Streptomyces sp. 2114.4: one gene and its partner. Each later gene encodes a partner of the first gene's protein in a complex. Links are inferred from orthologs where the notes say so. Each region holds a gene or a part of one and is shown on either strand. Other genes may lie near its edges.

What was found.
Region 2: the proteins of mfd (region 1) and uvrA are in contact, whole or in part, in a crystal structure (PDB 4DFC), measured with the Escherichia coli proteins. The link is inferred for Streptomyces sp. 2114.4 from one-to-one orthologs.

What each region holds. Positions count from the first base shown.
Region 1 is NZ_FYEY01000001.1:3,131,071-3,142,170, forward strand. What follows is about bases 4,034-8,141. They hold mfd (transcription-repair coupling factor), read right to left. Parts: upstream 7,780-8,141; coding sequence 4,234-7,779; downstream 4,034-4,233. Other genes in these bases: CFW40_RS13535 (phospholipase A2), read right to left, coding at 7,971-8,141. In the rest of the region: CFW40_RS13510 (nucleoside triphosphate pyrophosphohydrolase), read right to left, coding at 1-339; CFW40_RS13515 (SurA N-terminal domain-containing protein), read right to left, coding at 407-1,045; CFW40_RS13520 (DUF2079 domain-containing protein), read left to right, coding at 1,546-3,126; chloramphenicol phosphotransferase CPT, read left to right, coding at 3,144-3,680; more of CFW40_RS13535, read right to left, coding at 8,142-8,546; CFW40_RS13540 (MFS transporter), read left to right, coding at 9,068-10,570; CFW40_RS13545 (cellulose-binding protein), read right to left, coding at 10,632-11,100. UniProt on the Escherichia coli protein: Couples transcription and DNA repair by recognizing RNA polymerase (RNAP) stalled at DNA lesions. Mediates ATP-dependent release of RNAP and its truncated transcript from the DNA, and recruitment of nucleotide excision repair machinery to the damaged site.
Region 2 is NZ_FYEY01000001.1:1,842,598-1,853,074, reverse strand. What follows is about bases 6,519-10,003. They hold uvrA (excinuclease ABC subunit UvrA), read left to right. Parts: upstream 6,519-6,827; coding sequence 6,828-9,803; downstream 9,804-10,003. Other genes in these bases: CFW40_RS08070 (carbohydrate kinase), read right to left, coding at 9,879-10,003. Also shown: CFW40_RS08105 (TerD family protein), read left to right, coding at 1-1,220; CFW40_RS08100 (TerC family protein), read left to right, coding at 1,439-2,422; CFW40_RS08095 (MBL fold metallo-hydrolase), read right to left, coding at 2,549-3,205; CFW40_RS08090 (maleylpyruvate isomerase family mycothiol-dependent enzyme), read right to left, coding at 3,215-3,958; CFW40_RS08085 (FAD-dependent monooxygenase), read right to left, coding at 4,163-5,713; CFW40_RS08080 (TetR/AcrR family transcriptional regulator), read left to right, coding at 5,774-6,511; more of CFW40_RS08070, read right to left, coding at 10,004-10,477. UniProt on the Escherichia coli protein: The UvrABC repair system catalyzes the recognition and processing of DNA lesions. UvrA is an ATPase and a DNA-binding protein. A damage recognition complex composed of 2 UvrA and 2 UvrB subunits scans DNA for abnormalities.

The DNA of each region.
Region 1 (11,100 bases):
GGCCAGCCGGGCCAGGCCGTCGGTCAGCGCGCTCTCGCCGTCCGCCGAGGTCAGGACGACGGCCGTACGGTCGCCCGGCACGCAGTAGTCGACGAGTTCCCGGGCGGCGGGGGCGGCCGTCTCCACCTCGATGCCGGCTTCCCGCAGATAGGGCAGCTGCGGATGGTCCGGGTCGGCACACAGCACACGGTCCGCCCCGCGCAGGACCTGCCAGGCGGGCCAGGACAGGAGTCCGGGGGCGACCCGGTGGCTGGTGGTGAGCAGGACCAGGCGTCCGGTACCGGTGCCCTCGGGGCGGGCTGCGGCGCCGGTGTCGGCGGCAGAGGCGTCAGCGTTCACGCCTCGAACGTAACGCACCGCACCGACAGCGCCCGGCGCCGGTGGACGACCGGCGCCGGTGGCCAGCTCAGGCCTGCTGCTTCGCCGGCTCCCTGGTGATCCACGGGTCCTTGGTCTCGCCGAGGATGACCTGGTGGTCGTCCCACTTGCCGAACCGCGGATTGACATCGATCCCCATGGACCGGGAGGTCTTGGCCAGCGCCTGGGCGAGCTTCTGCTGGCCCTCCGGCTTGCCGCGGTCCGCGCCGAGCCGCTGGGCGACGCCGTCGAGCAGCAGTTGATTGCGGACCATGGCGTCGATCTCGTCGGGGGCGATGCCCTGCTGGAGCCACATCTCCTTCAGCCGGTCTGCGCCGCCGGCCTGCTTCTCCGCCTGCGCCCGCCACCGCTGGACGTCGCGCCGGGTGACCGTCACCCCGGCATCGTGCGCGCCGCGGGCCAGCACCTCGTCGAAGATCATGCCGTTGAGGGTGGCCAGGCTCAGCCGGCCGGTGTTCATGATGAGCTGGTCGCCCTGCGGCGACTTGGCCTGCGCGGCGCGGACATCCTTCACCTTCGCCTGCAACTGCGAGACGGTGATCCGCTTCCCGTCCACGATGGCCGCGGCCCCGGGATGGGCATCACCGCCACAGGCCGCGAGCAACGGGGCCGCGGCCAGCAGGCCCGCGGTGGCGGATACGGAGAGCGCTGTCCTACGGCGGAACACATGGCCTCCCGGCAGATCGTGCGACGGAGTCTCGACCTTGGTGGATCGATGCTATGGAGTCGGCGTGGCCCAGGCCACTGCTTCGGCCAACGATCTGGGACGGGCACGGTTCCGCTTCCGGGCGCCGGACCCCACCGGCTCGCCCCGGCCCTGCTCCGGTCAGGACGACGTGGGCACGTCGGACCGGGGCGGTCCCTTGCTCGCGCGTACCGCGGTCGCACGGGTCACCTCTCCCGGTGAGGTCCGTGACAGGGTGCCGGGAGGGACCGTGGGGCAGCTTTCGGGGGTCTGCTGACCGCCGGCCGGTGGAAGCGCCAGTGAACGGTAGCCGGCCGGAGCCGAGGGGCGGGCCGTTCCGGAACGGACCGGCCGGCGCCCGCGTCTGACCCACTGCCACCCTCTTGTCCCCTGCCACCCCGGCCCTTGCCGTCGCGGCAGTGGCCGGGCCGGCCGGGGCTCCGCTTCGAGTATCTTTTCGACAGTTGAGAGTGAGGATCCGCATGGACACGGCCGCAGTAACGGCTGGGGGCGCCCCCGGACGGATTCTTCGGGAGGACATCGGCGCCGTGCCGCCACCCCGGACCGCTACCCCGTCCGGGTCCATACCGGCTCCCCGGTCCGCCCCGTCGCCGGCCGGCCACGAGGCCGCGGCCACCGGCGCACCGCCACCGGACCGGCCCGGCCGGCTGCGGCGCACCACGCACCGGCTGCGCACCCGGACCGCCCCCCTACGCGCCCCTCGCTTCGACCCGTACTGGACGGCGGGGTTCTTCTTCGTCGCGTTCGCGCTGCTGGCGCTCCACCGTTTCCGCACCCTGTCCGCGTCCTCCTGGGACCTGGGCATCTTCGAGCAGGCCATACGGGGCTACGCCCATTTCCAGGCGCCGATCGTCGACCTCAAGGGCCCCGGCACCAACATCCTCGGTGACCACTTCAGTCCCGTACTGATCGTGCTCGCCCCGTTCTACCGGCTGTTCCCCTCCCCGCTGACCCTGCTGCTCGCGCAGGCCGCGCTCGTCGCGGTGTCCGCGATACCGGTCACCCGCGCCGCCGCCCGCACGCTGGGCCGCGTCCCCGGCCTGGCGATCGGCGTCGCCTACGGCACGTCCTGGGGCGTGCAGAAGGCCGTCGACTTCGACTTCCACGAGATCGCCTTCGCCCTGCCGTTGATCGCCTTCGCGCTCGAAGCGGTGCTGCGCGGGCGGTGGACCGCGGTGGTGTGCTGGGCCGCGCCGCTGGTGCTGGTCAAGGAGGACCTGGGGGTGACCGCGGCCGTCATCGGTGCGCTCGCCCTGATCCGTACCCGGCGGGCCAGTCCGCTGGCCATCGGCCTGGTCGCGTTCGGCCTCAGCGCCACCGCCGTGACCCTCGGCGTGCTCATACCGGGGTTCAACGGCTCCGGCTCGTACGACTACTGGAGCAAGTTCGGCGCCGACGGCGGTGGCCTCACCATCCCGCTCGTCACGGCCGTGCGCACCACGCTGTGGGTGCTGCTGCCCACCACCGGCCTGCTCGCGCTGCGCTCCCCGCTGCTGCTGGTCGCGCTGCCCACGCTGGGCTGGCGCTTCCTGTCCCACGAGCCCCACTACTGGGGCACCGACTGGCACTACAACGCCGTCCTGATGCCGGTGGTCTTCCTCGCCCTGATCGACGCCCTGCCCGGGGCCCGGGTCTCCGCCCGGCCCTGGCTGCGCTCGTACGCGCACCATCTGCCGGCCGCCGTGGTGGCCGTGGCCCTCGCACTGACCACCACGCTGCCACTGGCCCGCCTCACCGAAGGCGCCACCTACCGCACCCCGCCGGACGCCATCGCCGCCGAGAAGCTGCTGGCGCGGATACCCGACGGTGCGAGCGTGGAGTCCGACATCCGGCCGCTGAGCCGCCTGGCCGGCCGGACCCGGGCCTTCTGGATCGGCGACACCGGCGGTCTGTCGCCGGAGTACGTCGCCGTGCAGCTCCGCGACAACCGCACCCCGCGCCAGGCACTGGCGGACGCCGCCGCCCGCCACCCCAAGTCCACCTACGTCATCCTGGGCGGCGCCGGGGACCTGCTGGTATTTCACCGGACATCCGCCCGCTGAACGCGTACGGTACCGCGATGACCACCGATGTGATCGTCCTGAACGGCGGCTCCAGCGCGGGCACTTCCACCCTCGCCCGGGCCCTGCAGGAGACCCTGCCCCGCCCCTGGCTGACCTTCGGCATCGACACCTTCATCGCTGCCCTGCCGCCCGCGCTGATGACCTCCCCGGACGGGCTGGTCCTCGCCCCCGACGGCACGGTCACCGTCGGGCCCGCGTTCCGCGCACTGCAGACCGGCTGGCTGCACGGCATCGCGGAGATGGCCCGGGCCGGCACCGGCATCATCCTCGACGAGGTCTTCCTGGACGGCGGCGCGGGCCAGGACCGCTGGCACCGGGCGCTGGACGGCCTGAAGGTGCTGTGGGTCGGCGTCCACTGCGACCCCGGCACCGCCACCGCTCGCGAACGCGCCCGCGGGGACCGGGTGGTGGGCATGGCCGCCGCCCAGGCGGCGCTGGTCCACCGGGGCGTCCGCTACGACCTGGAGGTCGACACGACCTCCGTGACCCCGACCGCGTGCGCGCGGCGGATCGCCGCCCACGTTGCCGTGTGATCCGCCGTCTTTCTTTCTGTTGTCCTTTCCCGCCTTCGGCGGGAGCGGGGCGGGTGTGTGGGGTGGGACCCCGGCTGGGTGGTGGGTGGCGGGTTCGGGGCCTCCGGGGTGGGTGTTCGGACTGCTTCGCTTTACGTCCGAACACCCACCCCTCCGGCCCCGCCCCCTCCCGCCGTTTATGGGGCCCCACCCCGGCGGGGGTGAACAAAAAGACCAAAGACCCCAAGCATCAGCTACGCCACGACGCGGCCAAGCTTCTGGCTTTTAAAACCTTCACCCCCACCGGGCGGGGGCCGCCACACCGGACGGGAGGTGGTGGGCCGGAGGGGCCTGTGTGGTGGACGTAAAGCGAAGCAGTCCACCACACAGGCCCCGGAGGCCCGCCACCGGCACCCACCACAGAGCAAGCGCGGCCCCCGCCCAAACCCCACCCCACCCCGCCGGAGGCGAACGGCGCCGCACCCGACAACGTGAGAAGCGGGGCTACGAGCCCAAAAAGGCGAACGGCGCCGCACCCAACAACGTGAGAAGCGGGGCTACGAGCCCAAAGGGGCTACGAGCCCAAAATGGTCGTGAGGAACTCCCCCACCCACGCCAGCAGCTCGCGCCCCACCAACGGCTTGCCGCCGATCTTGCCGGTGGCCGGGCGCGGCACCAGGATCTGACGGGTGGCCGGCTTGAGGACGGTACGGGGGTGGAGCCGCTTGAGCCGCAGCTCCTGCGATTCACGCAACTCCACCGGGCCGAAGCGGATGTTGGAGCCCTGGAGTGTGATATCGGAGACCCCGCAGGCGCGGGCGAGCATCCGCAGTGCGGCGACCAGCAGCAGGTTCTCGACGGGCTCGGGCAGCTTGCCGTAGCGGTCGGCCAGCTCCTCGCGGACGGCCGCGATGTCCTCTTCCGAGGAGGCGGAGGCGATGGCGCGGTAGGCCTGCAGGCGCAGCCGCTCGCCGGGGGCGTAGTCGTGCGGGACATGGGCGTCGACGGGGAGCTCGATCTTGACCTCGAGCGGGGGCTCCTCCTCCACGCCGCCTTCCAGGGAGGCGCGGTAGTCGGCGACCGCCTCGCCCACCATCCGTACGTAGAGGTCGAAGCCGACGCCGGCGATATGGCCGGACTGCTCGCCGCCGAGGAGGTTGCCCGCGCCGCGGATCTCCAGGTCCTTCATGGCGACGTACATGCCCGCACCCATCTCGGTGTGCTGGGCGATGGTCGCCAGCCGCTCGTGGGCGGTCTCGGTCAGCGGCTTCTCCGGCGGGTAGAGGAAGTAGGCGTAGCCGCGCTCGCGGCCGCGGCCCACCCGGCCGCGCAGCTGGTGGAGCTGGGAGAGGCCGAAGTTGTCGCCGCGCTCGACGATCAGGGTGTTGGCGTTGGAGATGTCGATGCCCGATTCGACGATCGTCGTCGAGACCAGCACATCGAACTTCTTCTCCCAGAAGTCGACGACGACCTGCTCCAGTTGCGATTCACCCATCTGTCCGTGGGCGGTCTGGATACGGGCCTCCGGCACGATCTCGCGGAGCCGGGCGGCGGCGCGGTCGATCGACTCGACGCGGTTGTGGATGTAGAAGACCTGGCCCTCGCGCAGGAGTTCCCGGCGGATGGCGGCGCCGATCTGCTTCTGCTCGTAGGGGCCGACGAAGGTGAGGACCGGGTGGCGCTCCTCGGGCGGGGTGGTGATCGTGGACATCTCGCGGATGCCCGTCACCGCCATCTCCAGGGTGCGCGGGATGGGCGTCGCGGACATGGTCAGGACGTCGACGTTGGCGCGCAGCTTCTTCAGCTGCTCCTTGTGCTCGACGCCGAAGCGCTGCTCCTCGTCGACGATGACCAGGCCCAGGTCCTTGAACTTGGTCTCCGAGGAGAACAGCCGGTGGGTGCCGATGACGAGGTCGACGGAGCCGTCGCGCAGCCCTTCGATGACGGCCTTGGCCTCGCCGTCGGTCTGGAAGCGGGACAGCGCCCGGACGTTGACCGGGAACTGGCCATAGCGCTCGGTGAAGGTGCCGAGGTGCTGCTGCACGAGCAGCGTGGTCGGGACCAGGACCGCCACCTGCTTGCCGTCCTGGACCGCCTTGAAGGCGGCGCGGACCGCGATCTCCGTCTTGCCGTAGCCGACGTCGCCGCAGATCAGGCGGTCCATGGGGACGGACTTCTCCATGTCCTCCTTGACCTCGGCGATGGTGGAGAGCTGGTCAGGCGTCTCCGCGTACGGGAAGGCGTCCTCCAGCTCGCGCTGCCAGGGGGTGTCCGGGCCGAAGGTGTGGCCGGGCGCCGCCATCCGCGCGGAGTACAGCTTGATGAGGTCGGCGGCGATCTCCTTGACGGCCTTCTTGGCGCGCGCCTTGGTCTTGGTCCAGTCGGCGCCGCCGAGCCGGTGCAGGGTGGGGGCCTCGCCGCCCACGTACTTGGTGACCTGCTCCAGCTGGTCGGTGGGGATGTAGAGGCGGTCGCCGGGCTGGCCGCGCTTGGCGGGCGCGTACTCGACGAGGAGGTATTCGCGGGTGGCGCCCTGGACCGTGCGCTGCACCATCTCGATGTAGCGGCCGACACCGTGCTGCTCGTGGACGATGAAGTCGCCGGCTTCCAGGGTCAACGGGTCGATGGTCTTGCGGCGGCGGGCCGGCATCCGGGCGCCGTCCTTGCCGGCCGCCTTCTGGCCGGAGAGGTCGGTCTCGGTGAGGACGGCGATCCGGAGGTCCGGGTCGATGAAGCCGTTGTCGAGGGTGCTGCAGGAGACATGGACGAGGGACGGGGAGAGCTCCGCGAGGTCGGCGTCGAGGCGGGCCGGGATGCCCTCGCCGCCAAGAACCTCGACCGTGCGGGCCGCCGGGCCGTGTCCCTCGGTGAGGAACAGCGTGCGCCAGCCGTCCCCCAGCCACTGCTTGGTGTCGGCCAGCGCCCGCTGGGTGTCACCGCGGTAGGTGTCGGGGGCATGCATACCGAGCTTGAGGGTGTCGCCGTCGCCCTCCAGCTCCTCGCCGGACGCGAAGGGGCTGACCGACCACCACATCATTCCCAGCTCGCGCGCCCGGTCCCGGACGTCCGCAAGGCCCCACAGGGAGGCCGCGCCCACGTCGATCGGGGCCTGCCCCCCGCCGGCACTGGCCGCCCAGGACGCCTGCAGGAACTCCTGGCTGGTCGCCACCAGGTCGGCGGCCCGGGTACGCACCCGCTCCGGGTCGCACACCAGCGTCATGCTCCCGGCCGGCAGCACGTCCAGCAGCAGCTCCATGTCGTCCACCAGGACCGGGGCCAGCGACTCCATGCCGTCGACGGCGATCCCCTCGGCGATCTTGCCGAGCAGTTCGCCCAGTTCGGGATGCTTCTCGGCGAGCGCCGCCGCCCGCTCCCGGACGGTGTCGGTCAGCAGCAGCTCACGGCACGGCGGCGCCCACAGGCCGTGCTCGGCGACCTCCAGGGACCGCTGGTCGGCGACCTTGAAGTAGCGGATCTCCTCGACGTCGTCGCCCCAGAACTCCACCCGCAGCGGGTGCTCCTCGGTCGGCGGGAAGACGTCCAGGATCCCGCCGCGGACCGCGAACTCACCGCGCTTCTCGACCAGCTCGACGCGGGCGTAGGCGGCCGCCGCCAGGCCGTCGACGATCTCTTCGAGGTCGGCGCTCTGCCCGGTGCGCAGGCTCACGGGCTCCAGGTCGCCCAGGCCCTTGACCTGCGGCTGGAGCACGGAGCGGATGGGGGCGACGACGACGGAGACGGGGCCGGCCATCGGGTCGTCGGCGCGCGGGTGGGCGAGCCGGCGCAGCACCGCCAGGCGCCGGCCGACGGTGTCCGAGCGCGGCGACAGCCGCTCGTGCGGCAGCGTCTCCCAGGACGGGAACTCCACGACGGAGTTGTCCTCGCCGGCCGGCATCAGGCTGCGCAGCGTGGCGGCGAGATCCTCCGCCTCCCGGCCGGTGGCGGTCACCGCGAGCACCGGGCGTCCGGCCTGCCGCGCCAGCGCGGCGACCGCGAGCGGGCGGGCGGCGGGCGGCCCCACCAGGTCCACATGCGGCCGGTTCCCGTCGGCCGCGGCCTGCAGCGCTTCGGCGAGCGCCGGGTCCCGTACGACGGCGTCGAGCAGACCAGTCAGGCTCATCAGAAGATTCCGTCCCAGCGAGGCGAACAACGCAGCAGCCCGACACGTCTCACGGGCCGGGGCTGCCAAGCGTACGCCCGCCCGCCACCCGGGCGGGCCGCAAGCCCGGGAGGGCCCCGGCGCGGCGGACAGCGCGCGCCGGGGCGGTGTTCCCGGCCGCGGCGCGAGCCGTCAGCCGGGAGCGGTACCGGTCAGCCGAGGACCCGGACCGCGGCGTAGTACTTGTCCGCGCTCTTGAGGCAGGCGGCCTTCATTTTCTTCCGCATCGCCGGGGTGAGCGGGTCGGCCCAGGGCTTGTACTGGCAGGCCTGGCGCATGTCCTGCAGGAATACGTCGTCGATGCGCTTCTTGTGGTCCCGGCGCCAGGCCGCCTTCCCCACAATTGTTTTGTAATTGCGGTAACCGAAGTCGTGGCGGTGGCAGGAGTAGGTGAAGTCGTAGCCGCCCGGCAGCTTCTCCGGCGAGCTGTTGCAGCCGTTGGTGCTCCAGTTGAACCGGAAGTAGTTCGAGCCCGAGCGGTACAGCCCGAGGTACTTGAACCAGGCGTCCCGGGACGCCTGCCCCTTGCTGGTCAGCGACTTGAGCTTCGCCAGCCGGTACGCCCCGCCGACCGCGGGACCGGCCACGTCCGCCGCGGAGATCTGCCGCGCCACGGCGGACGGTCCGGTCGTGACCGCCGTCTTCGCCGGCGCCTCGGCGAGCGCGGGCGCCGCCGTCCCCAGGGCGAGGACACCGGCCAGTACGACACCTCCGAAAGAGGTCCGCATCGTGTTCACTTGTTTTCCTTCCCCGATTTCCCGCTGCATGGGAAGCCGATCCGAAATCGGCTTCAGGGAGGAAAATAGCGCGGCAGCGCGGCTCCGCAGAGGGAATTAAAGGAAATGCCCGGCCACCGCCTCAAGGAACCCCGCATTCCGCGGGACCTGACATGAGAGATGAAGGGACATTTTTGGCCACTATGTCCGAATGAACCTCATGCACGAAAGGGATGCGATGCCCGCAAATCCCGCACGCGCACGCATTGCTGTGATCTGGAACACCCCTGGCGCCAGGGCCGCCGGCGTGCCACGCCCAGGGGCCCGTCGGGTCGCCGCCGGCCCGGATGCGCGGTTCCGCACTCCGCCCCGCGCATGGAAGGGTGCAGCATACAAGGACCTGCGGAAGGTCCCGCGGAGGGGGAACGGTGAGCAACAGCGCGCGACCGGCCGGCCAGAGCGCACGCGAGGCCCCGCGGACGGCGGGCCCGGCGCCCGCGGACCCGCGACGCCGCCCCGTCGTCGCCGCCCTCATGCTCGCCATGGCGCTGGCTGCCCTCGACTCGACGATCATCGCCACCGCCATTCCCCAGATCGTCGGTGACCTGGGTGGCTTCGCGGTCTTCTCCTGGCTCTTCTCCGGCTATCTGCTGGCCGTCACCGTCACCCTGCCCGTCTACGGCAAGCTCTCCGACACCTTCGGCCGCAAGCCCATCCTGCTCACCGGCATCGTGCTCTTCCTCGCCGGTTCGCTGGCCTGCGCGGGCGCCTGGAACATGGCCTCGCTGATCGCCTTCCGCGTGCTCCAGGGCCTGGGCGGCGGCGCCCTCCAGGGCACCGTCCAGACCATCGCCGCCGACCTCTACCCGATGAAGGAACGCCCCAGGATCCAGGCCAGGCTCTCCAGCGTCTGGGCCGTCTCCTCGGTCGCCGGGCCCGCGCTGGGCGGACTGCTCGCCGCCTGCGCCGACTGGCGGTGGATCTTCCTGGTCAATGCGCCGGTGGGCGCGGTGGCCCTCTGGCTGATCGTGCGGTACTTCTCCGAGCCGGAGCGGGACCGGCACGGCCGGCGGGCCCGCCGCCCCCGGGTCGACTGGCCCGGCGCGCTGGCGATCTTCGCCTGTGGCGGGCTGCTGCTGACCGCCCTGGTCCAGGGCGGGGTGGCCTGGCCCTGGTACTCCGCGCCGTCGCTGCTGCTGTTCGCCGGCAGTGCGCTGTGCGCCACGGTCACCGTCCTCATCGAACGCCGGGCCGCGGAACCGATCATCCCCGGCTGGGTCTGGCGCCGCCGCACCATCTCGGCCGTCAACCTCGCCCTCGGCGCCCTGGGCCTGCTGATGGTCGCGCCGACCGTGTTCCTGCCCACCTACGCGCAGGCGGTGCTGGGCCTGGGTCCGACGGCCGCCGGCTTCGTGCTGTCCGTCATGACCCTGAGCTGGCCGGTCTCGGCCGCCCTCAGCAGCCACGTCTACAACCGCCTCGGCATCCGCACCTGCGCGGCACTCGGCATCGGCGGGGCCGGTCTGGTCCTGCTCGCCTTCCCCCTGCTGCCCTACCCGGGCGCCGCCTGGCAGCCCGCCCTGATCATGCTGGCGCTCGGCGCCGCCCTCGGCCTCTTCCAGCTGCCGCTGATCATCGGGGTCCAGTCCTCGGTCGGCTATGCCGAGCGCGGCACCGCCACCGCCTCCATACTCTTCTGCCGCCAGGTCGGCCAGTCCCTCGGCGCCGCGCTCTTCGGCGCCCTCGCGAACGCCACCCTCAACGACCGCCTGGCGCACGCCCCTTCGGACATCCGCCCCGGCCTGCCCGGCGACCTGGACGCGGTCTCCCACGCCCTCCAGCACCCCGGCGCCCTCACCGCCCGTGCCACCGACTACCTCCGCCACGCCGTCGACACCACGGTCGACCACGTCTACCTCGGCGCCGCCGCGGCCGCCGGCCTCGCGCTGGCCGCACTGTTGCTGCTGGCACCGCGGCGCTTCCCGGTGCACTCGGACGCCCGCGGGACGGGCGAGGGGGAGCCGGGGGCGACGTAACCGGGCGCGACGTAACCGGGCGGGAAGTGGCCGACGGGCCGGGCGGGGCGGGCGGTTGCGGTCAGGCGCCCGGGCCGCCGCGCCGACGGGGCACCTGCGTCTTCAGGGTGTCGTCCTCGTCGGAGCCGGGACCGGAGCCGATGCCGGAACCGACGGCGGCGCCGGCGCCCTCGTTCCGTCCGCCGCCCTCCGGAGTACTCCCGGCGCCCTCGTCGCCGCCCTCCGCCACCGGCGCCTTCCCGGTGAGCACCGCCAGGCTGTTGCGGACATGGGTCATATGGATGCGCACCTCTTCGCGCTCCGCGTCGTGTTGGCGCAGGATCCGCTCCGTGGCCCGCTCGATGCGCTCCTCCTCCGCGCGGGCGCGGGCCAGGAGCCCGGCGGCGCGGTCCTCGCCGTCTTCCTGACGGTGCCGGGCGGTCTCCTCCGCCTCCGCATACAGCCGCCGGGCGTCGGCGCGGAGGGCCTTCCCGCGGGCGTCCAGCTCCGCGACGCACCGGTCCGTCTCCGCCTCCAGCGCCGCGAGTTCC
Region 2 (10,477 bases), 1.3 Mb from region 1 along the record:
CGGCCGCAGGCCCCGCGTCGCCCGCCGGCCCCGCGTCGCCCGTGGCCGGTGACGCCGCCGGCTGGAGCATGGAGGAGCGGCTCTACAACCAGGTCTGGGGGATGTTCGAGGATCTGGCCCGCTCGGTCGCGGCCTACCGCAGCGCCTCGGGCTTCGCCGAGTCGCGCCTGGAGCAGGAGCTCGACCAGGCCCTGTCCGACCCGCGCAACCGCCTCGGCACGGCCGCCGACGAGGCCCGTGCCGCCGCCCGCGACAAGCACGCCGCCCTCGTCACCCAGGCCCGCGCCGCCCTCGACCGTGACCTCGCACAGCTCGCGGCCGAGTCGGCGGTCGTCGAGCCCGCCCTGCCGCCCGCCTTCGCCCGCTGGGACCACCCCGTCTGGCAGGGCCACCACGCCCCGTCCACGCGTCCGATGGCCTTGCGCCTGGGCGATCTGCACCTCCCCGAAGTGCTGGACCTGCGCATTCCCATGCTCGTACGCCTCCCCCTGGAGCGCGGGCTGTGGGTCGACAGCGGGCCCGATTCCTATGCCGCGGGCAGCGGCCCCGACCCCGGGCGCGACATCCCCCGGCGGGAACTGGGCAGCGCACTGACGGACGGGCCGCCCGACGAGGCCGACCTGCGCCGGCTGGCCATGGAGACGGCTGTGGCCATCGCCGCCCGGCTGCTCGCCATCCACCCCGCCGGTGACTTCTCGGTCCAGGTCATCGACCCGGGCGGCACCGCCGCGCCCGCCCTCGCGCCCTTGGTGGAGAGCGGTGTGCTGCCCGCCGCTCCGGTGCCCGGTGTCCAGGGCGTGACCGCGGTGCTGGAGGCGCTGACGCGACGGGTGGACCTCGTCCAGATGGCCGTGCGCCACCGCGCGGCGGACTCGCTCCCGCCGGATCTCGACCCCGCCGACCAGCTGCTGATCGTGCACGACTTCCCGCACGGCTTCGACGACCGCGCGCTCACCCGGCTGCGCTACCTGGCCGATGAGGGGCCGGCCGTCGGCGTGCATCTGATGCTGGTCGCCGACCGCGCCCAGGCCCGGGACCATGGCCCGGTCCTCGACCCGCTGTGGCGCTCGCTGCTGCGGATCACACCCGTGCCCGATGCCCATCTCGCCGACCCCTGGGTCGGTCATGCCTGGACGTACGAGCCGGCGCTCGCCCCGAAGGGGAGTCAGGTGGTGCGCCAGGTGCTGAGCCGGGTAGCGGCCGCTCGCCGACCATCCTGACCAGGCCTTTTGCCTTTTTCTTTACTATCTATTGCCTTTCCTTTACGCTTCTTGGTGCGGAGGGGAGTATTCCCGCTACGACGTACCCGTCATCACGGACCGGGAGTGTGCTGCGGTCCCGGGGCGTCGGCCCCGTTCCTCCATGCGGCGGAGCGGGGCGGAAGAGACCTCCGGCAGCGACGACGCTGTAAGTGCCGTACGACTCTGCCGGAGGAGCAGTGGACGTTTCCCTGAACCTGTGGGTGCTGACCATCCTTGGTCTGTGCGCCCTGATAGCCGCCGATTTCTTCATCGGCGGACGCAAACCCCATGAGGTCTCCCTCAAGGAGGCCGGCATCTGGACCGGCGTCTGGATCGCGCTCGCCGCGCTCTTCGGGCTCGGGCTGCTGGTCCTCGGCGGCACCGCGCCCGCCGGTGAGTTCTTCGCGGGCTTCATCACCGAGAAGTCCCTGAGCGTCGACAACCTCTTCGTCTTCGTACTGATCATGGCGAAGTTCGCGGTCCCGGCGATCTACCAGCAGCGGGTGCTGATGGTGGGTGTGCTGATCGCGCTGGTGCTGCGGGCCGGCTTCATCGGCGCGGGCGCCGCGATCATCGCCAACTTCTCCTGGATCTTCTACCTCTTCGGCGCGTTCCTCATCTGGACCGCGTGGAAGCTGATCAAGGAGGCCCGCGCAGAGGAGGAGGACGAGGAGTTCGAGGAGAACCGCTTCCTCAAGCTGGTCGAGAAGCGCTTCCCGTCGACCGACGCGTACCACGGCACCAAGCTGTTCGTCGTCGAGAACGGCAAGCGGCTGATGACGCCGATGCTGATCGTCATGCTGGCGATCGGCACCACCGATGTCCTCTTCGCGCTGGACTCCATCCCGGCGATCTTCGGTCTCACCCAGGACCCGTACATCGTCTTCACCGCCAACGCCTTCGCCCTGATGGGTCTGCGGCAGCTGTACTTCCTGATCGGCGGCCTCCTCAAGAAGCTGGTGCACCTCTCGTACGGCCTGTCGGTCATCCTGGGGTTCATCGGCGTGAAGCTGGTGCTGCACGCCCTGCACGAGTCCGCGGTGCCCGTTCCGGAGATCAGCATCCCGGTGTCGCTGGGCGTCATCTGTGCCGTCCTGATCGTCACGACGGTCACCAGCCTGCGTGCCTCGAAGAAGCAGGCCGCGGCCGACGCGGCGGCCAAGGAGCGCATCGACGCCTGAGGCCGGTCCGCACGGCGCACGCGCGCCCGGTTCCGCTCCTCACCGGAGCGCGAACCGGGCGCCGTCGTTCGTGGTGGAGGCCCCTGGGGGAGTACCCGCGGGACCCCGCGCTGTGCCGTTCCCGCGTTACCAGCCGCGCTGGTGCCACGCGGCGAGGTGCGGCCGCTCCGCGCCGAGCGTGGTGTCGGCGCCGTGGCCCGGATACACCCAGGTCTCGTCGGGAAGCTCGCCGAAGAGCTTGCGCTCCACGTCGTCGATCAGGCGGGTGAAGTTCTCGGCGCTGCCGAAGGTGTTGCCGACGCCACCGGGGAACAGGCAGTCCCCGGTGAACAGGTGCGGGGCACCGTGCGGGTCGTCGTAGACCAGCGCGATGCTGCCCGGTGTGTGTCCGACCAGATGACGCGCGGTCAGCTCGACCCGGCCGACGGTGAGGGTGTCGCCGTCCTCGACCAGCACATCCGTGGGGACGGGAATGCCCTCGGCGTCGTACCGCCCCGCGTAGGTCCGCGCCCCCGTCGCGTCGACGACCTCGCGCAGCGCGCCCCAGTGGTCGCCGTGCCGGTGTGTGGTGACCACGGATCCGATGCCGCTGTCGCCGATCAGCGCGAGAAGGGTGTGCGGTTCGGCGGCCGCGTCGATCAGCAACTGCTCATCGGTCGCCCGGCACCGCAGCACATAGGCGTTGTTGTTCGTCGGACCGACCGCGACCTTCGAGATCATCAGGTCGGTCAGCTCGTGCACGTCGGCCGGTCCGCCGACCTTCACTGCTCCGCTGTAGCCCATGGGACCACTCTAGAGCGGCGGCACCACGGGCAGGACGGAGCCGTGACTGTCGAGTTTGCCGCTCTCGCCACGGCCGGTGAGCCAGCCCACCAGCGCGACCGCGGAGCCCGTCACCACCACGGGCCGGTCCCCGGCGCCCGGCCCGGTGGCGAGGCGGCCGGTGTGCCACCGGCGGCCGTCGTCGGACCGCAGCTCCAGCGGGGGCAGCTCCGGGTGACCGGCGAACTTGACCGTGGCCAGGAAGGCCAGTTGGCGCTCGACGAAGTCGGGGGAGAGCTGGTCGAGGGTGTGGCCCACGCCGAGGTCGACATGGTGGAGTTCGAGCTCGGCCAGCCGGCGCAGCGGCAGCCGGTCGGCCCGTTCGACGACGTTGTTGCGCATCTCGACCTGGTAGGCGCGGCGGTCCCGCGGCAGGGCGTCCATCGCCTTGTCGAACCGCGCCGCGGACTCCCTGAGGTCGTCCAGATGCGCCGCCAGCGGGCGGTCGGCGCCCCGCTCGATATCGGCGGCACGCGCCTCGGGGCCGGCGTACATCGGCGTGGGCACATCCGTCCGCGCCCAGGTGAGGAGGTTGCCCAGGGCGTCCGCGTTGCGGGCCAGATGGGCAAGGACATGGCCGCGGGTCCAGCCGGGCAGCAGCGACGGTTCGCCGATCGCCGCGTCGTCGAGTGTGCTCACCGAGACGAGGAGCCGGTCGGTGGCCTCTCGGACCGCTGCCACATCGTGCGGGAAGTCGGGCGGGGTGAGGGTCATGGTCCGACGCTAGCGCCGCCGGGGCGGGTTCGGGAGTGGGCCGGCTCCGATCGAGGGGTACGCGGGCGGAGCGGGCGGCGCACGGCAGCCGGAAGGATCCGCCGGTCCGCGTCGCCCGCCAGACGCAGGGATCACGAGCGGGGTCAGCGGCCGTGATCCCTGCAGCCAGGGCCTGTCTTCACCGTCCCGTCGTCCGCCCGGAGGTCAGGCCGCCGCTTCGGCGGGCGTCCCGAACCAGAGCCGGAGCGCGGCGTCCAGCCCGTCCGGACCGCCGGGGGTGTCCACCGCCCAGGCGGTGGTGCCGTCGGGACGCACCAGCAGGCCGGCCAGACCGGGCCGCCCCGGGCAGTCCACCGTGAGCACCCGTATCCGGTCGCCGTATCCGGCGGCCCTCCTGCACAGCTCGGCGTCCCCGGCGAGGTCGAGCAACAGCCCCTGCCCGCCGTGCAGCTGGTCCGCGAGCCGGGTGCCGTCACCGAGCTCCAGGTCGGGCGCGCTGCGGCCGGTCAGCGGATGGTCGCCGGGCAGGTCGTAGCGCTGCCGGACGCCGGAGATCTTCTTGGCGAAGAAGGTGGTGGCGGCGACCGTTTCGGTCAGTTCGGCGATCACCCCGCGCAGCGCCATGGCGTGCGACTCCGGCCGCATCAGCGCCACTTGGGCCCGGGTCCACTCCAGCACCCATGCCCCCAGGGGGTGCCGCTCGGCCGTGTAGCTGTCGAGCAGGCCCTCCGGCGCCCAGCCGTGCACCGTGGCGGCCAGCTTCCAGCCGAGGTTCATGGCGTCGCCGATGCCGAGATTCAGCCCCTGGCCGCCGAACGGCGAGTGGACGTGCGCCGCGTCACCGGCGAGCAGCACCCGCCCCGACCGGTAGTCGGGCACCTGGCGTGCGTTATCGGTGAACCGGGTCGCCGAGTGCACCGCGTGGATCGTGACGTCCTCGACCCCGGACACCTTCCGCAGGGAGGCCTGCAACTCCTCGGCGGTGACGGGGGCTTCGCGGTCCGCCGGCGGTCCGTCGAACTCCACGGTGAGGATCCGGCCGGGCACCGGCCCGTGGGCATACGTCCCCGTCCGGGTGAAGTTCCAGCCGGCGCCCAGGGCCTCGGCGCCGGTCATCTCGACGAGGGCCTGACGGCCGGTGATCTCCGGGGCCGTACCGGGGAAGGGGAAGCCGGCGAGCCGGCGGACGGTGCTGCGGCCGCCGTCGCAGCCGGCCAGCCAGCCGGTGCGCAGCGACCCGTTCGAGGTGTGGACGTGCACACCGTCCTCGCCGGCGTCGAAGCCGGTCAGGGTCACCCCGCGGCGCAGGTCGACGCCCAGCTCGGCGGCGCGGGCGCCGAGCAGCCGCTCCAGGGCCTCCTGGGGTACGAGGCCGACCTCGGCGGCGGGCCCGGGGCCGTCGAAGTCCGGGTCCGCCTCGTCCAGCAGGTCACCGCGCAGCATGAGGCCCGCGAAGTGCCCGGCGAACCTCGGTGGCTGCTTCACCCCGGTGGCGCCGGCGGCCTGGCGCTGCCGCATGAACGAGCTGACCCTGTCGTAGGCGTCGCGCTGCGCCGCCGCCAGGCCGGGCAGCATCCCGCGCCGGTAAAGGGCCTCTGCCGTGGGGGAGTTGACCGACCCCGCCTTGATGGTCGTGTCCACGCCGGTCAGTCGCTCCAGGACGACGACCGACACGTCTGCCAGTGCGAGTTCGCAGGCGAGCATCAGCCCCACCGGACCGCCCCCTGCCACCACTACGTCTGCGTCATGCTTCATGGACGTAAGTGTAGTCACTATAAGTTTGTTGTGACTAAAAACAGGTCTAACATTCCGGCCATGAAGGATGGCGTGACGAGTGAGGTGCCGGGTGAAGAGCGGCACGGCGGAGACGAGGCGGGTCCTCGCGGCCGGTGGGAGGAGACCGGTTTCACCGAGGACGACGGGCGGCTGACGCTGCGCGAGCGCAAGAAGCTGCGCACCCGGCAGCGGATCTCCGGCGAGGCCACGCTGCTGTTCATCCAGCGAGGCTTCGACAACGTGACGGTCGCCGAGGTGGCCCGCGCCGCCGAGGTGTCCACGATGACGGTCTTCAATTACTTCCCGCGCAAGGAGGACCTGTTCCTCGACCGGATCCCCGAGGCCCGGGAGTTGATCATCCGCGCCGTCCGCGAGCGCGGTGCGGACGAGTCACCGCTCGCCGCGCTGCGCCGGCTCGCTCTCGGGCTGCTGGCGGAGCGGCATCCGCTGGCCGCCGTGGGGGAGGGGTTCGAGCACTTCTACCGGACGGTGCTGGACTCGCCGGCGCTGCGCGCGCGGGGCCGGGAGGCGGTCGAGGAGATGGAGAGCACACTGGCCGCGCTGCTGGCCGAGGCCGCGGGCGGCGAGGCGGACCGTCCCGGCCCGGACGCCCGGCTGGCCGCGGCGCTGATCGTCGCGGGGATCCGGGCGGCGGGCGCCGAAGCGGTGGCCCGGCAGCTCGGGGGTGACCCGGTGGACGAGGTGGCCGTTGAACAGGCGGAGGTGCTGCGGCGCACCTTCGATGCGCTGGAGCGTGCGCTGCCCGGTGTCTCCTGAGGGGACTCCCCGCGGTGTGCGGGGCCGCGGGGGGTGTACGGGGCGTGAGAGTCGTACGGGGAGTACGGCGGGCGCGGGGTGTATGGCGGCGCGGGAAGATTGTGGGGCCGCCACACGTTCGGGTGAAGAGGGCTTGCGAACCCCTAAATCGAATGCGCGTGCTATAGGCTCGTGTGTGGCATCCCCAAGACAGTGCCGCGGCGGGCCCCATACCCTGGGGCGGGGGCTCCGCTCCGCTCCGTCGCCTCTGCTCACCCACCGCGCGGCGGACGCAGAGCCGCGGCCCCCGCCCCCTCCAAGAAAGGTGCCGACCGGCGTGGCCGACCGTCTCATCGTCCGTGGCGCTCGCGAGCACAACCTCAAGAACGTCTCGCTCGACCTCCCCCGCGACTCCCTCATCGTCTTCACGGGGCTCTCCGGGTCGGGCAAGTCCTCGCTCGCCTTCGACACGATCTTCGCCGAGGGGCAGCGGCGCTATGTCGAGTCGCTCTCCTCCTATGCCCGGCAGTTCCTCGGGCAGATGGACAAGCCCGATGTGGACTTCATCGAGGGCCTGTCCCCCGCGGTGTCGATCGACCAGAAGTCGACGTCGCGCAACCCCCGCTCGACGGTCGGCACGATCACCGAGGTCTACGACTACCTCCGTCTGCTCTTCGCGCGGATCGGCAAGCCGCACTGCCCCGAGTGCGGGCGGCCGATCGCCCGGCAGTCGCCGCAGGCGATCGTCGACAAGGTGCTCGAACTCCCCGAGGGCAGCCGCTTCCAGGTGCTCTCCCCCCTGGTGCGCGAGCGCAAGGGCGAGTTCGTCGATCTCTTCTCCGACCTTCAGACGAAGGGCTACAGCCGGGCCCGGGTCGACGGGGAGACGATCCAGCTCTCCGAGCCGCCGAAGCTGAAGAAGCAGGAGAAGCACACCATCGAGGTGGTCGTCGACCGCCTCACGGTCAAGGAGTCCGCCAAGCGCCGGCTGACCGACTCCGTCGAGACCGCCCTCGGGCTCTCCGGCGGCATGGTCATCCTCGACTTCGTCGATCTGGACGCCGACGACCCGCAGCGCGAGCGGATGTACTCGGAGCATCTGTACTGCGCCTACGACGATCTCTCCTTCGAGGAGCTGGAGCCCCGCTCCTTCTCCTTCAACTCGCCCTTCGGCGCCTGCCCGGACTGCACCGGCATCGGCACGCGCATGGAGGTCGACCCCGACCTGATCGTCCCCGACGAGGACCGCTCCCTCGACGAGGGCGCCATCCACCCCTGGTCGCACGGCCACACCAAGGAGTACTTCGGCCGTCTGGTCGGCGCGCTGGCGGACGCCCTCGGATTCCGTACGGACATCCCCTGGGCCGGGCTGCCGGCCCGCGCCAAGAAGGCGCTGCTGAACGGCCACAAGACCCAGATCGAGGTGCGCTACCGCAACCGGTACGGCCGCCAGCGGGCCTACACCACCCCCTTCGAGGGCGCCGTCCCGTTCGTCAAGCGGCGGCACTCCGAGGCGGAGAGCGACAGCAGCCGGGAGCGCTTCGAGGGCTATATGCGCGAGGTGCCCTGCCCGACCTGCGAGGGCACCCGGCTGAAGCCGATCGTGCTCGCCGTGACGGTCCAGGAGCGGTCGATCGCCGAGGTCGCGGCCATGTCGATCAGTGACTGCGCCGACTTCCTGCGGGACATGAAGCTCACCGCCCGCGAGAAGAAGATCGCCGAGCGGGTCCTCAAGGAGGTCAACGAGCGGCTGAAGTTCCTGGTCGACGTCGGCCTGGACTACCTCTCGCTGAACCGCGCGGCCGGCACCCTCTCCGGCGGCGAGGCCCAGCGCATCCGCCTCGCCACCCAGATCGGCTCCGGCCTGGTGGGCGTGCTCTATGTCCTCGACGAGCCGTCGATCGGCCTGCACCAGCGCGACAACCACCGGCTGATCGAGACCCTGGTGCGGCTGCGCGACATGGGCAACACCCTCATCGTCGTCGAGCACGACGAGGACACCATCAAGGTCGCGGACTGGGTGGTGGACATCGGCCCCGGCGCGGGCGAGCACGGCGGCAAGGTCGTGCACAGCGGCCCGATGAAGCAGTTGCTGGCCACCAAGGAGTCGATCACCGGCCAGTACCTCTCCGGCAAGAAGGCCATCGCGACCCCGGACATCCGGCGGCCGGCCGACCCGTCGCGGCAGCTGACGGTCCACGGCGCGAAGGAGAACAACCTCCGCGACATCGACGTCTCCTTCCCGCTCGGAGTGTTCACCGCCGTCACCGGCGTCTCCGGATCCGGAAAGTCGACGCTGGTCAACGACATCCTCTACACCCACCTGGCGCGCGAGCTGAACGGCGCCAAGTCGGTCCCGGGCCGGCACACCCGGGTGGCCGGCGACGACCTGGTGGACAAGGTCGTGCATGTCGACCAGTCGCCGATCGGCCGGACCCCGCGTTCCAACCCGGCCACCTACACCGGCGTCTTCGATCATGTCCGCAAGCTCTTCGCGGAGACGATGGAGGCCAAGGTCCGCGGCTATCTGCCGGGGCGCTTCTCCTTCAACGTCAAGGGCGGCCGCTGCGAGAACTGCTCCGGCGACGGCACGATCAAGATCGAGATGAACTTCCTGCCGGATGTGTATGTGCCGTGCGAGGTCTGCCACGGTGCGCGCTACAACCGGGAGACCCTGGAGGTCCACTACAAGGGCAAGTCCATCGCCGAGGTGCTGGACATGCCCATCGAGGAGGCGCTGAGCTTCTTCGAGGCGGTGCCGACCATTTCCCGGCATCTCAAGACGCTCAACGAGGTCGGCCTCGGGTACGTCCGGCTCGGCCAGTCCGCGCCGACGCTCTCCGGCGGTGAGGCGCAGCGCGTCAAGCTGGCCAGCGAGCTCCAGAAGCGCTCGACGGGCAGCACGGTCTACGTCCTCGACGAGCCGACCACCGGTCTGCACTTCGACGACATCAGCAAGCTGATCAATGTGCTGTCCGGCCTGGTGGACAAGGGCAACACGGTGATCGTCATCGAGCACAACCTCGATGTGATCAAGACGGCGGACTGGGTCGTCGACATGGGCCCCGAAGGCGGCAGCGGCGGCGGCCTGGTCGTCGCCGAGGGCACCCCGGAGGGCGTCGCGTCGATCCCGGCCAGCCACACCGGCAAGTTCCTGCGGGAAATCCTCGGCGACCGCGTCAGCGATGCCGCGCCGGTGGGGACCACCGCGAAGAAGACGGTGGCCAAGAAGGCCGCGGCACAGAGGCCGGCCGCCAAGAAGACCGCGGCCGCGGCCAAGAAGACGACGGCCCGGTCCCGCAAGGCCACCTGATACCGCCGGACGTCTCCTGCCGGGCCGTCACCGCTCTCCGTACGGGGACGCGGTGGCGGCCCGCTGCTGCACTTCCTACGCCGCCAACTCCGTGGCGAACGGCGGTTCTGCCCCCGCGCGGGAGCAGGTGACGGCGGCCGCGCGGGCGGCGAAGCGCAGGATGTCGCGCCAGTCGTCGTCGCCGAGGGCGGCTACGGCGGCGTACGAGAGGGCGTCATGGGCGTCCAGGCGGTGCAGGAGCGCGGCGTTGACCGTGTCGCCGGCTCCGATGGTGTCGACGACGGTGACCCGCTCGCCGGGGACCGTCAGCTCACCGCCGCCGCGCCTCAGCACCGTCAGACCGTCGCCCCCACGGGTCAGCACGATCGCGGCCGGCCCTGCCGCCAGCCACTCCTGCGCCGCCGCGACGACCGCCTCCCCTGTGCCGCCCGGCGCCGCGCCGTCCCCGGCCCCGGCCAGCCACAGGGCATCCTCCTCCGACAGCTTCAGCAGGGCGAGGTCGGGGAGCCAGGAGAGGAAGCGGGCCCGGTAGGCGTCCGGATCCGGGATCAGACCGGACCGGATGTTGGGGTCGAGCGCCGTGAAGACACCGCGCCGGGCCTCGCGCCGCAGCAGGGACTCGTACGCACTCGCGCCCGGTTCCAGGACGAGCGAACAGGTGCCCAGGGAGAGCG